One region of the Pseudomonas sp. TH04 genome, then DNA from elsewhere that is predicted to be linked to it. Evidence: predicted binding sites of a transcription regulator. Region 1 holds the regulator's gene; each other region holds the start of a gene.

Evidence for each region. The regulator FliA, encoded in region 1, starts transcription of late flagellar genes. The targets are predictions, from matches to a motif close to CTAAAGTTTNNNNNNNNNNNGCCGNTAA.
Region 2: a site for FliA is predicted at 1,953-1,980, ahead of JFT85_RS25485 (methyl-accepting chemotaxis protein). Genes of this name have one in related genera too.
Region 3: a site for FliA is predicted at 2,032-2,059, ahead of JFT85_RS10115 (flagellar protein MotY). Genes of this name have one in related genera too.

The regions. Positions count from the first base shown of each region.
Region 1 is NZ_JAEKEA010000001.1:5,483,989-5,488,494, forward strand. It holds gene flhF (flagellar biosynthesis protein FlhF) at 1-1,074, shown strand, start outside; gene fleN (flagellar synthesis regulator FleN) at 1,182-2,015, shown strand; gene fliA (RNA polymerase sigma factor FliA) at 2,012-2,752, shown strand; gene JFT85_RS24710 (chemotaxis response regulator CheY) at 2,924-3,298, shown strand; gene JFT85_RS24715 (protein phosphatase CheZ) at 3,317-4,105, shown strand; gene JFT85_RS24720 (chemotaxis protein CheA) at 4,117-4,506, shown strand, end outside.
Region 2 is NZ_JAEKEA010000001.1:5,651,662-5,656,167, reverse strand. It holds gene JFT85_RS25495 (GNAT family N-acetyltransferase) at 281-745, opposite strand; gene JFT85_RS25490 (VOC family protein) at 1,129-1,542, opposite strand; gene JFT85_RS25485 (methyl-accepting chemotaxis protein) at 2,026-3,240, shown strand; gene JFT85_RS25480 (response regulator) at 3,250-3,618, shown strand; gene JFT85_RS25475 (STAS domain-containing protein) at 3,642-3,929, shown strand; gene JFT85_RS25470 (chemotaxis protein CheA) at 3,971-4,506, shown strand, end outside.
Region 3 is NZ_JAEKEA010000001.1:2,240,437-2,244,942, forward strand. It holds gene JFT85_RS10110 (argininosuccinate synthase) at 1-917, opposite strand, end outside; gene JFT85_RS10115 (flagellar protein MotY) at 1,060-1,968, opposite strand; gene pyrC (dihydroorotase) at 2,125-3,171, shown strand; gene rnt (ribonuclease T) at 3,168-3,839, shown strand; gene JFT85_RS10130 (peroxiredoxin) at 3,904-4,506, opposite strand.

The DNA of each region.
Region 1 (4,506 bases):
GGCGACAGCGACTCCAGCAACAGTCGCCAGTTGTTCGCCGGCCTGCCGCTGACCGCCGCCGAACCGCTGGTTGAGCCGACGTTCAAAGAACCGCCGCGTCCTGCCGCGCCAGCCCCGGCTGCTGCAGTTGACCAGCGCGTGTTTGATTCGATGCGCTTTGAACTCAATGGCCTGCGTGAGCTGCTCGAAGTGCAGCTGGGCTCGCTGGCCTGGAACCAACTGCAAGGCAGCAAACCGCACCAGGCCAACCTGTGGCGTCGCCTGCAACGTATCGGCCTGTCCGGCCCGTTGTCCCGCGACCTGTTGGCACTGACCGCTGAAGTCGAAGAACCTCGCCAGGCCTGGCGCATGTTGCTGGCGCACCTGGCACGCATGATCGCCACCCCGGAAATCGAACCGCTGGAAGAGGGCGGTGTGATCGCCATGGTCGGCCCGGCCGGCATGGGCAAGACCACCACCCTGGCCAAGCTGGCCGCGCGTTATGTGCTCAAGTACGGCGCGCAGAATATCGCGCTGGTGAGCATGGACAGCTACCGTATTGGCGCTCAGGAACAGCTTAAGACCCTGGGCCGTATCCTCAACGTGTCGGTGACCCACGTCGACGCAGGCCAGTCCCTGGCCAATGCGCTCGACCCGTTGCTGCGCAAGCGCGTGGTGCTGATCGACACGGCTGGCCTGCAAGCCAGTGACCCGGCATTGCGCATGCAGTTGGAAAGCCTGGCGGGACGTGGCATCAAGTCAAAAAATTACCTGGTGCTTGCAACCACCAGCCAGAAACAGGTTCTTACCGCTGCCTACCACAGCTACAAACGTTGCGGCCTGGCGGGTTGCATTCTGACCAAGCTCGACGAAACTGCGAGCCTGGGTGAAGTGTTGAGCCTGGCTATCAGTCATGAATTACCGGTTGCCTACCTGACCGACGGGCCGCGGATCCCGGATGATTTACATCTGCCGCGCCGTCATCAGTTGGTCAGCCGTGCTGTCAGCGTGCAAATGCAAGAAGAGCCTAGCGAGGAAGCGATGGCCGACATGTTCGCCGACCTTTACCACAACCCCGCAAAACGGGTGGGTTGAAGGGCAGGATGAACACCGTGAAAAGTATCTACATCGATGGTCTGCAAGCGATTCACGCGGCCAAGCCATGTAGCCTGCGTCTAAGCAAGACAAGGTAAAGAAATAAAATGGGCAGCATGCATCCCGTACAGGTGATCGCGGTGACCGGCGGCAAAGGTGGCGTCGGAAAAACTAACGTGTCAGTGAATTTGTCCCTGGCCCTGGCAGAGCTTGGCCGTCGCGTCATGCTGCTGGATGCTGACCTGGGGCTGGCGAACGTCGACGTTCTGCTGGGGCTGACACCCAAACACACCCTTGCCGATGTGATCGAGGGCCGCTGCGAGCTGCGCGATGTGCTGCTGCAAGGCCCCGGTGGCATTCGCATCGTGCCGGCGGCCTCGGGCACCCAGAGCATGGTGCATCTGAGCCCGGCGCAGCACGCCGGCTTGATCCAGGCGTTCAGTGACATCGGCGACAACCTCGACGTGCTGGTGATCGACACCGCCGCCGGGATCGGCGAGTCCGTGGTCAGCTTCGTGCGCGCCGCCCAGGAAGTGCTGCTGGTGGTCTGCGATGAGCCCACCTCCATCACCGACGCCTACGCCCTGATCAAACTGCTCAATCGTGACTACGGCATGAACCGCTTCCGGGTGCTGGCCAACATGGCCCAAAGCCCGCAGGAAGGGCGAAACCTGTTCGCCAAGTTGACCAAGGTCACGGATCGTTTCCTCGATGTCGCCTTACAATACGTCGGCGCAGTTCCCTATGACGAGTGTGTGCGCAAGGCTGTGCAAAAGCAGCGTGCAGTCTATGAAGCATTCCCTCGTTCGAAGTGCGCATTGGCGTTCAAGGCAATTGCCCAGAAGGTCGATACTTGGCCGTTGCCCGCCAACCCGCGTGGGCATCTGGAGTTTTTCGTCGAGCGATTGGTGCATCAGACGAGCGCAGGACCGGTGCTATGACAGCCAGCGGCTATAACCTTTACAAAAACTCGGCGCGTGACAGCCAGGGCGAATTGATCGAGCGCTATGCGCCCCTGGTCAAGCGCATTGCCTATCACTTGCTGGCGCGCCTGCCTGCCAGTGTGCAGGTTGAAGACCTTATCCAGGCCGGTATGATCGGCCTGCTCGAAGTGTCGACCAAATACGACGCGAGCAAAGGTGCGAGTTTCGAGACGTACGCGGGTATCCGTATCCGTGGTGCGATGCTCGATGAAGTGCGTAAAGGGGATTGGGCGCCGCGTTCGGTACACCGCAACACGCGAATGGTCAGTGACGCAATTCGTGCAATTGAAGCAAAAACCGGTCGTGACGCTAAAGATCATGAAGTTGCGGCCGAACTCCAATTGAGTCTCGACGATTACTACGGGATTTTGAACGATACCTTGGGCAGCCGCCTGTTCAGTTTCGACGACCTGTTGCAGGACGGCGAACACGAAGGGCTGCACGAGGACGGCGCGAGTGCACATCTCGAACCGTCGCGCGACCTGGAAGATGAACGTTTCCAGGGTGCGTTGGCGGAAGCGATTGCCAATTTGCCTGAGCGTGAGCGACTGGTGTTGGCGCTGTACTACGACGAAGAGCTGAACCTCAAGGAAATCGGTGAGGTCCTGGGGGTCAGCGAATCGCGTGTCAGCCAGCTGCATAGCCAGTGCGCAGCCCGCTTGCGGGGGCGATTGGGAGAGTGGCGCGCGCGCTGACAGGCAGTGTGGGGATACTGCAGCGCAATTAGGCGAAGGGTGAAGAGCCTTTCGCGGGTTCGTTCCGTGGTACCCCTGGCAGTCCTTTTTGTGTAACGCCTGTTGATTGAAATGGCGCGTCCAGGTGCTGGGCGCGTTTAAGACTGCTTGGAGGTCGAATTGGACAAGAACATGAAAATCCTCATCGTTGATGACTTCTCAACGATGCGGCGGATCATAAAAAACCTGTTGCGTGACCTTGGGTTCACCAACACGGTCGAGGCGGATGACGGCCTGACGGCGATTCCGATCCTCAACAGCGGGAGCATCGACTTTCTGGTAACCGACTGGAACATGCCGGGCATGACCGGCATCGACTTGCTGCGTCACGTGCGCGCCGATGAAAAACTGCGCAGCCTGCCTGTGCTGATGGTGACCGCCGAAGCCAAGCGTGAACAGATCATCGAAGCCGCCCAAGCCGGGGTTAACGGTTACGTGGTTAAGCCATTCACTGCGTTGGCCTTGAAAGAGAAGATCGAAAAAATCTTCGAACGCATCCACGGCTGATGCCACCACGGGGGAGCTATGGAGCATAAAGAATCATCGCAGGCTGACTTTGAGTCGACCCTGAAAAAGCATGCTCACCAGTTGGTCGAAAGCCTTGAAAGAGGCCAGTTCGGCGACGCGGTGCAGTTGATCCATGAGCTTAACCAGACCCGTGACCGCGGCCTGTACCAGGAAGTGGGCAAGCTCACACGCGAGCTGCACAGTGCAATCGTCAATTTTCAGATTGACCCGCACATGCCCCAGGCCGAAGAAATCTCGCAAATCACCGATGCCACCGAACGCCTGTCCTATGTGGTCAGGCTGACTGAGGCGGCGGCCAACCGCACCATGGACCTGGTGGAAAACGCCACGCCCCTGGTCAATGGCATGGCGACCGAAGCGCAGGCCCTCAGCGTTGACTGGGGCCGTTTCATGCGTCGGGAAGTGGGGGCTGAGGAGTTTCGTGAGTTGGCGCGGCGCGTCGACGCTTTTCTGTCGCGCAGCGACGAGGAAAACCGCACGGTTGCCAGCAACCTCAATGACATTCTGCTGGCCCAGGATTACCAGGACCTCACCGGTCAGGTGATCAAGCGCGTGACCCAATTGGTCACCGAAGTGGAAAGCAACTTGCTCAAATTGGTGCTCATGGCTGGCCAAGTTGATCGTTTTGCCGGCATCGAACATGACCGCGAAGCGATCCTCTCGGAAAAAGATCCACAAAAACATCTCGCCAAGGGTGAAGGTCCGCAGATTCATGCCGATAAACGTGAAGACGTTATGTCAGGTCAGGATGACGTAGATGACCTGTTATCCAGTTTAGGCTTCTAAGGAGCACCCACATGAGCTTCGGCGCCGATGAAGAAATCCTTCAGGATTTCCTTGTAGAGGCCGGCGAAATTTTAGAGCAACTGTCCGAACAACTGGTCGAGCTGGAAAGCCGCCCGGATGATGCGAACCTGCTCAATGCAATTTTTCGCGGTTTTCACACTGTAAAAGGGGGCGCCGGCTTCCTCCAGCTCCATGAGCTGGTGGAGTGCTGTCACATCGCCGAGAACGTATTCGACATCCTGCGCAAGGGTGAGCGGCACGTCGACTCGGAACTGATGGACGTGATTCTCGAAGCACTGGATGCGGTCAACGGCATGTTCAGTGAAGTGCGCGAACGTGCACCGATCACCGCCGCCACGCCGGAACTGCTGGCCGCCCTGGCGCGCCTGGCAGAACCTGCC
Region 2 (4,506 bases), 170 kb from region 1:
CTCTCTTCGGCGGGCCTGGCGTGTTAGAACAGCAACAGTGGCTAGGCATGGTGATAGTCCGTGAAACGCGCTTATCGTTGAGCGTGCAAAGCGTGGCGAGTCATTGTGACATCACTCATGCGGGGCCAGCAATCACGCGCCACGCTAACCAAAGCGGCCGTTATGCTCGCTTGCGGCGTGGTTGGCGTTTGCTTCCCGACAACAGACCGCTACCGGCCAGAAGCGGACGGTTATGTAGGGCTCAGCAGGACTCACTGGTGGCTTGGAGGTAACTACAAAACTAGGGGCGATTCACCGACCAGCGCAAGTGCCATTCCGCTTCATCCGTGTTCACACATGCCCCCAAGCACATCGGCACGAACCCCATCTTGCGGTAGAAGGCAAGTGCGCGAGGATTCTTCGCATAGACGCTCAGTTCCAAATAGCTCCGGCGGCGCTGCGCAAATCTCACCAGTTGTTCGCCCAAGCACTGCCTCTGCCTTGATGCTGTCACAAACAGTGCCGACAGCTCGTCACCATGCAGTGCCACAAACGCCAATAGATGACCGCTCTCCTCCAGCAACCAAACTTCACACTCAGGAAAATATTCGTGGCACATGGTGTCGTACTCGGCGCGCCAATACTCGTCAGCCACGAAGCTGTGAGCTTGTAAGCTGGTCTGCAACCACAAATCACTTATCGTCGGCATATCCGCGCTTTTCGCGCGCCGGATCGTTTGGCATTTCGATTGAATAGGCTCTGTCATATACATTTTTCGCCGAAAGGGTCGCTGTAAATCGCGGCAGTCACTCTCTGTAGCTTTCTCCCCGCGTTCGTTTCCTTGATGGATAGTAGATTCAAAGGGTGGGTTTGAATCGCTATTGGTTTTGTGGACATTCGATGACCGCTATTGGCCGATTTCTGCCGTTCGTGACAGGCAGCAACCGGCCAATAGCACCCCCTCGTAAAAATGGCTGACGCCTCGCATCCACGAGTGGCAACCGCCCCAAACAGCCCCATCGACACGTTACAAACGACGCCCTGATTTCCTTGCAGATCTAGTCCCTGGGGTGGCGTCACGAATGTTCCGTCGGAACTTTCAGCCCAGACACACCCAACCACGACTCAAACTCACCCTACCGACCTTCGTCATGCCTCAGGTGGGCCTTTGAGTTCTACCTGGTTACCGTCTGGGTCGAAGCAGTAGAGTGAAGGGCCCTCGCCTTCAGCACCGTAGCGCTTGGCCGCCTTGTCGGCTCGCACGCCGTGGTTACGTAGATGAGTGAGAATGTCAGCCTCAATGAACGGCGTTATCCGCAGGCAAAAGTGGTCAAGGTTACGATGCTCGGGATCTGCCGCGCCCCCGGCCTGTTGCCCAAGGGGGCCGGCAACATCCACCAGGTCAATCATCGAGTTTCCCGCACGCAGGTGAATCATGCCCAGGTCATCACGACGCTTTGCCACGTCGCAACCGAGGGTCTCACTGTAGAAGGCCAAGCTGCGTTGAATATCCTGTACACGCAAGACGACGTGATCCAGCTGTTTTACTTTGAAAGGAATCATAGTGCCTCCTGAGCCAAGTAAAGGCCGAGTGGCCTGGGCGGTTAATGCATTGATTTTTTATCACACTCGGCCTCGCTTGATGCACCGAACGGGTGATGACGCTTGAGGCCGGACGCGGCCCAGGCCTGCCGAACCTGCCACGCGGTGACCCGCGCAGGCTTGGCCATCAGACCAAGGCACCCGGTCGCGTGGCTGACCGCTAGGCGGTCGAGCGCTCAGGCGTTGAGCGCGCCTGGTGATTGCGATCTACGCTAAGACACTGGCGCCTTTGGCCGCCAAAAATACCGTTGCTGAGCACGCGGTCCCTGCCGGTGCGGTTGGTTGGGCTCATGCAAGACATGGACGCGGTGGGCACACCCGAGAAACAGTCGTCTGCTGGTCATAAATCAGACAGATGGCAGTTAGGTTGTCTAAAGTTGTGATGCACCGCGCAGATAACTCCTATGTCATTTCCACCCGCAACACAGTTCAAGGATCGAACTCATGACCCAGCGTCAATCCAGCCACACTCCCCCTCTCGGTCATCCGCGTTTTCGCTGGTTCGCTTTGATCCCGGTGGTACCCGCCGTGGTGTGGACACTGCTGCAATCAAGCTCTGCGGCCAACCTGGCGGCCTGCGCGGTACTGGTGCTGATCGGCCTTGGTGCCTGCGCCTGGAGCGCGAGCTCGCAGCGTAACGCCGTGCAGCTAGGCATTGCGCGGGCGCAGGCGGATCAGGCCGAGGCGGACGCGGCGCGCAACGGTATGGCCTCGCGGGCACAGCTGGATGAGGTGTTGCTGGGCGCCATGCCGATCTGGGCCAAACAGGTGGAAAGCTCGCGCCATCAGACCGAAGAAGCGATTGTGAGCCTGGCTAACCGGTTTACCGGGATCGCCACGCGCTTGCAGGAAACGGTACACGCCTCGCAGCACGCTGCCGGTGAACTGGATGGCCACGCCGCCGATGGGCCGCTTGAGGCGCTGGCACGCAGCGACAGCGAACTGAGCCAGGTGATCAATTCACTCAAGGCCACGCAAAGCAGCCGTGACCAAACCCTGGCCCAGGTCCGCAGCCTGACCGCCTACACCGGTGAACTGCGCACCATGGCCGCTGATGTGGCGGCGATTGCTGCACAAACCAACCTGCTGGCCCTCAACGCCGCCATCGAGGCGGCGCGGGCCGGTGAGGCCGGGCGTGGCTTCGCAGTGGTGGCCGATGCCGTGCGCAGCCTGTCGAGCAAATCCAGTGAAACCGGCCAGCAGATGTCGGCCAAGGTCGACATCATCAATAACGCCATTACGCAATTGGTGCACGCTGCGTCCAGCAATGCCGACCAGGACAGCCATTCGGTGGCCGAGTCCGAAAACAGTATTCAAGTGGTGCTTGAGCGCTTCCAGAACATCACCGGGCGTCTGGCCGACTCCGCCGACCTGCTCAAGCAGGAAAGCTACGGCATCCGCGATGAGATGACCGAGGTGCTGGTCAACCTGCAATTCCAGGATCGGGTCAGCCAGATCCTCAGTCACGTGCGCGACAACATGCACGCGTTGCATGACCACCTCCTGCAAGCCAGCCAGGCCCCCGACCAGGCGGTCGCCGTCGACGCCCGGCAGTGGCTGGCGCGCATGGAAGCCACCTATGCCACCGACGAGCAACGGCGCATCCACCATGGTGAAGCGGCCGTGCAGCACAACTCTCAAGACATTACTTTCTTTTAGGAGCACCTCATGGCGAAGAATGTATTAGTGGTCGACGACTCCAGCAGTGTGCGGCAGGTGGTCGGTATTGCCTTGAAAAGTGCCGGTTACGACGTGATCGAAGCCAGCGACGGCCGGGATGCCCTGGGCAAGCTCACCGGGCAGAAGGTGCACCTGATCATCAGCGATGTGAACATGCCCAACATGGACGGCATCACCTTCGTCAAGGAGGTCAAGAAGCTGGCCAATTACAAGTTCACGCCTATCATCATGCTGACCACTGAGTCCCAGGAGTCGAAGAAGGCCGAGGGCCAGGCCGCCGGCGCCAAGGCCTGGGTGGTCAAGCCGTTCCAGCCGGCGCAGATGCTGGCAGCGGTGTCCAAACTGATACTGCCTTGAACCCCGGCGCCAGGGAGGCTCCCATGCCGATCACCATCGAAACCTTCGACGACACTGCCCGCGTGCGCATTGACGGTGAGCTGACGATTTACACCGTCGCGGAACTGGCGGGTGCGCTGCTGCCGCAGATCGGCGCGGCGCCCCGCCTTGAGCTGGACCTGTCCCAGGTCACGGAAATGGATGGCGCCGGCTTGCAGTTGCTCGCGGTTATCCGGCGTGAGGCCGGTATCAGCGGTACCGGCTTGAGCGTGACCGGCCAAAGCCAGGTGGTCATGCAGGCGCTCCAACTGTGTCGCACTGAGGCCTCGTAGTCAGCGCTTCCCACGTTTTTTGATCGACAAGGAAAGTCCCGGTGAGCATCAATCTCGATCAGGCACAGCAGACATTCATCGTTGAGGCACGCGAGCTGTTGCAGGCCATGGAGCAATCCCTGCTGCAACTGGAAAGCGAGCCCGGCGACCAGGATGCGATTGGCGCGATTTTCCGCGCCGCCCACACCATCAAGGGTTCGGCGGGGCTTTTCGGTCTGGCGTCGATCGTGGGGTTCACGCACATCGTTGAAGACGTGCTCGACCGCCTGCGCGAAGGCAGTGTGGCGGTGGATGCCGCATTAATTGCGCTGCTGCTCAGGTGCGGCGACCACATGCTCGAATTGATCGAAGTGGTCGCCGACCGCGGTGAGACGCCGACGCCCGCCGCGCTGGAGCGCGGTGAGGCATTGCGCGAGGCACTGAGTGCCTATCAGCCGTTGCAAACCACACCTGTGAGCGTCGAGACCGCGGAGGTGAACGACGACGCGGCGGTCGAAGTGCTTTGGCATATTGCCCTGCGCTTCGGCGTGGATGTCTTCCGCAACGGCATGGACCCGTTGTCGTTCCTGCGGTACCT
Region 3 (4,506 bases), 3.2 Mb from region 1:
TCGTCTTTGAGGTGAGCCACTTCACGGTCCAGGGTGATGGACTCGATGGCGCGGTGCGCACGCAGCATGATGGTGCCGCCCGGGGTTTCGTAGCAGCCACGGGACTTCATGCCGACGTAGCGGTTCTCGACGATGTCGAGACGGCCGATACCGTGTTCACCACCGATACGGTTCAGGGTCGCCAGCACGGTGGCCGGGGTCATTTCGACGCCGTCCAGCGCGACGATGTCGCCGTTGCGGTAGGTCAGTTCCAGGTACTGGGCCTTGTCAGGAGCGTTCTCCGGGGAGACGGTCCATTTCCACATGTCTTCTTCGTGCTCGGTCCAGGTGTCTTCCAGCACGCCGCCTTCATAGGAGATGTGCAGCAAGTTGGCGTCCATCGAGTACGGGGACTTCTTCTTGCCATGACGCTCGATCGGGATAGCGTGCTTTTCAGCGTAATCCATCAGCTTTTCACGGGACAGCAGGTCCCACTCACGCCAAGGGGCAATCACTTTCACGCCAGGCTTGAGCGCGTAGGCGCCCAGTTCGAAACGCACCTGGTCGTTGCCCTTGCCGGTAGCACCATGGGAAATGGCGTCGGCGCCGGTTTCGTTGGCGATTTCGATCAGGCGTTTGGCGATCAGCGGACGTGCGATGGAAGTACCCAGCAGGTACTCGCCTTCGTAGACGGTATTGGCGCGAAACATCGGGAAGACGAAATCGCGGACGAATTCTTCGCGCAGGTCGTCAATGTAGATCTCTTTCACGCCCATGGCTTGCGCCTTGGCACGTGCAGGTTCGACCTCTTCGCCCTGACCCAGGTCAGCGGTGAAGGTCACCACTTCACAGTTATAAGTATCCTGCAGCCACTTGAGGATCACCGAAGTGTCCAGGCCGCCGGAATACGCGAGAACGACCTTGTTTACGTCGGCCATGCCATCACTCCACGGGGTTGTACGGAAAGCCGTTGATTCTACCGACCAAAACCGTGGATTTACAGAGGCGCGACAGCAAATGAAGATAAAGCGACAGATTATGTCGAGTGGGCGACTGATGGTCGCACCTTATAAGCGCATTTTATGACGTGTGCGCAGGGTTGCTCGGGCCAGTCGCCTGAGGCGCGGGTTTCTCGGGAGCTGCCACGCGTTCGAGCTGAATGTTCACGCGACGGTTACGTGCCCGGTTGGCGGCGTTGGTATTCGGCGCCAGGGGGTAGCTTTCACCGTGGAAGCGCATGGTGATCTGCGATTCGGGGATGCCATTGGCCTTGAAGTAGTCCGTGACCGCCAGGGCCCGACGGCGCGAGACGTCGCGGTTGGTCAGGCGGTTGCCGCTGTTGTCCGAATGGCCATTCAACTCGATATGGTTGACCGTAGGATCGGCTTTCATGAACGCGACAATGACGGCCAGCTTCTTCTTGGCTGCCGCATCCAGCTCAATGCCACCCCCCGGGAAGCCGACTTCAGTCTGTTTGACCTGATCGTAATTCATCGGCAACAGCTTGGTGGTACACAGTTGATAGTCGTTGTAGGCCTTGTTGAACTTCACCGGCAGCAAACGGATTTCCGAGTAGCCGCCTTCACGCGCGTAATGCCGCACGGTTGGGCTGCGCCCTTCCAGCAAGCCCATGAACAACCGGCCGGCCTGGGCCTGAGAGCTGTTGAACAACACGTCGCCACTGCCGGCACGCACAGCACCGAGGTTGATATCACCCCGGCCCGGCTGCCACGGGGCAGCGGCGGCCAACAAGGTCGCCGAGCCCGCGCCGAGTGCGCCGTTGTAGGCTTTCAGACGAAATGTCGCCTGCTCGCCGGCCCGGCGCACAAACTCACCCGAACCGAAATCGGTGATCGGTTGGGTCAAGCGGCACTCGAACTGGTCGCCTTCCACCTTCCACTCAATATTCTCCAGACGTGTCTGGAACGTGAGGGCCATCGCAGGCAGGCTGGCGAACACACTGAGCAGGGCTAGATAATGCTGGCGCACGGGCGGCTCCACTGGTTTCTACAACACTTCAAAGCGTCATACGTCGTTAAGGCATACCTTGGGATATCGGTAGCGTCCTGTAAAACTTGATAGCGAGTGCCTGCAAGAGTCTTTTCCGGTAGCATTCCCACCAGATTGACCCGCCTGGAATCCCCAATGTCCGACCGCCTGACCCTGCTGCGTCCCGACGACTGGCATATTCATCTTCGCGATGGTGCTGCGTTACCCCAAACCGTGGCTGATGTAGCGCGCACGTTTGGTCGCGCCATCATCATGCCTAACCTGGTACCTCCGGTGCGTAATGCCGCAGAAGCCGACGCCTATCGCCAGCGTATCCTCGCTGCACGACCGGCCGGCAGCCGCTTCGAACCGTTGATGGTGCTCTACCTGACCGACCGCACCCAGCCTGAAGAAATCCGCCAGGCCAAGGCCAGTGGTTTCGTGCACGCCGCCAAGCTGTACCCGGCGGGCGCGACCACCAACTCTGACTCCGGCGTGACCAGTATCGACAAGATTCTGCCGGCGATCGAAGCCATGGCTGAAGTCGGTATGCCGCTGTTGATCCACGGTGAAGTCACCCGTGGCGATGTGGACGTCTTTGATCGCGAGAAGATCTTCATCGACGAGCACATGCGCCGTGTGGTCGAGCTGTTCCCGACCCTCAAGGTGGTGTTCGAACACATCACCACCGCAGATGCCGTGCAGTTCGTCACCGAAGCTTCGGCCAACGTCGGTGCGACCATCACCGCGCATCACTTGCTCTACAACCGCAACCACATGCTGGTGGGCGGGATTCGGCCGCACTTCTATTGCCTGCCGATTCTCAAGCGCAATACTCACCAGGTGGCCTTGCTCGATGCCGCGACCAGCGGCAACCCGAAATTCTTCCTCGGCACCGACTCCGCGCCCCACGCCCAGCACGCTAAAGAAGCCGCGTGTGGCTGTGCCGGTTGCTACACCGCGTTTGCTGCGATCGAGCTGTACGCCGAAGCGTTTGAACAGCGCAATGCCCTGGACAAGCTCGAAGGTTTCGCCAGCCTGAACGGCCCGCGCTTCTATGGCCTGCCGGCGAACACCGACCGTATTACCCTGGTTCGTGAAGACTGGACCGCCCCCGCCAGCCTGCCGTTTGGCGAGCTGACTGTTATCCCGCTGCGCGCCGGTGAAACACTGCGCTGGCGCCTGCTGGAGGAAAGCAAGTGAGTGAAGACCATTACGATGACGAACACGAGCACAGTGGTGGCGGTTCCCGTCACCCGATGGCCGAGCGGTTTCGCGGTTATCTGCCGGTTGTCATCGACGTAGAAACCGGTGGCTTCAATTGCGCCACCGACGCCCTGCTGGAAATTGCCGCCACTACCATCGGCATGGACGAACAGGGTTTTGTGTTCCCGGAACACACCCACTTCTTTCGTGTCGAGCCATTCGAAGGCGCCAATATCGAAGCGGCAGCCCTGGAGTTCACCGGCATCAAACTCGACCACCCACTGCGTATGGCGGTGAGTGAAGAAGCGGCGCTGACCGATATCTTCCGTGGCGTGCGCAAAGCGTTGAAGGCCAATGGCTGCAAACGCGCGATCCTGGTCGGCCACAACAGCAGTTTCGACCTGGGCTTCCTGAACGCCGCCGTGACGCGACTGGACATGAAGCGCAACCCGTTTCACCCGTTCTCCAGTTTCGACACCGCCACCCTCGCCGGCCTCGCTTACGGTCAGACCGTGCTGGCCAAGGCCTGCCAGGCTGCCGGTATCGACTTTGACGGCCGTGAGGCCCACTCGGCGCGCTACGACACCGAGAAGACCGCCGAGCTGTTCTGTGGCATCGTCAATCGCTGGAAGCAGATGGGCGGCTGGGAAGACTTCAACGACTGAGGTCGTTTCCCGCGCATAAAAAAACCGGCCTTCTCAGGCCGGTTTTTTTTGCTTCGAGCGTGGCTTACAGCTTGCCAGCGTTCTCAGTCAGGTAAGCCGCAACGCCTTCTGGCGAAGCGTTCATGCCTTTGTCGCCTTTCTTCCAGTTGGCAGGGCAAACTTCGCCGTGCTCTTCGTGGAATTGCAGAGCGTCGACCAGACGGATCAGCTCTTCCATGTTACGGCCCAGCGGCAGGTCGTTGATGATCTGCGAGCGCACAACGCCCTTGTCGTCGATCAGGAACGCGCCACGGAAAGCCACGCCGCCTTCGGATTCAACGTCGTAGGCCTTGGCGATGTCGTGCTTCATGTCGGCAGCCATGGTGTATTTGACTTTGCCAATGCCGCCATCATTGATAGCGGTGTTGCGCCAGGCGTTGTGGGTGAAATGGGAGTCGATGGAAACGGCTACCACTTCAACGTTGCGCGCCTTGAAATCGTCCATGCGGTGGTCCAGAGCGATCAGCTCCGAAGGGCAGACGAAGGTGAAGTCCAGCGGGTAGAAGAACACCAGGCCGTATTTGCCTTTGATGGCTTCAGACAGCTTGAAGCTGTCAACGATTTCGCCATTGCCGAGGACGGCAGGTACGTCGAAATCCGGGGCTTGTTTGCCGACGAGTACGCTCAT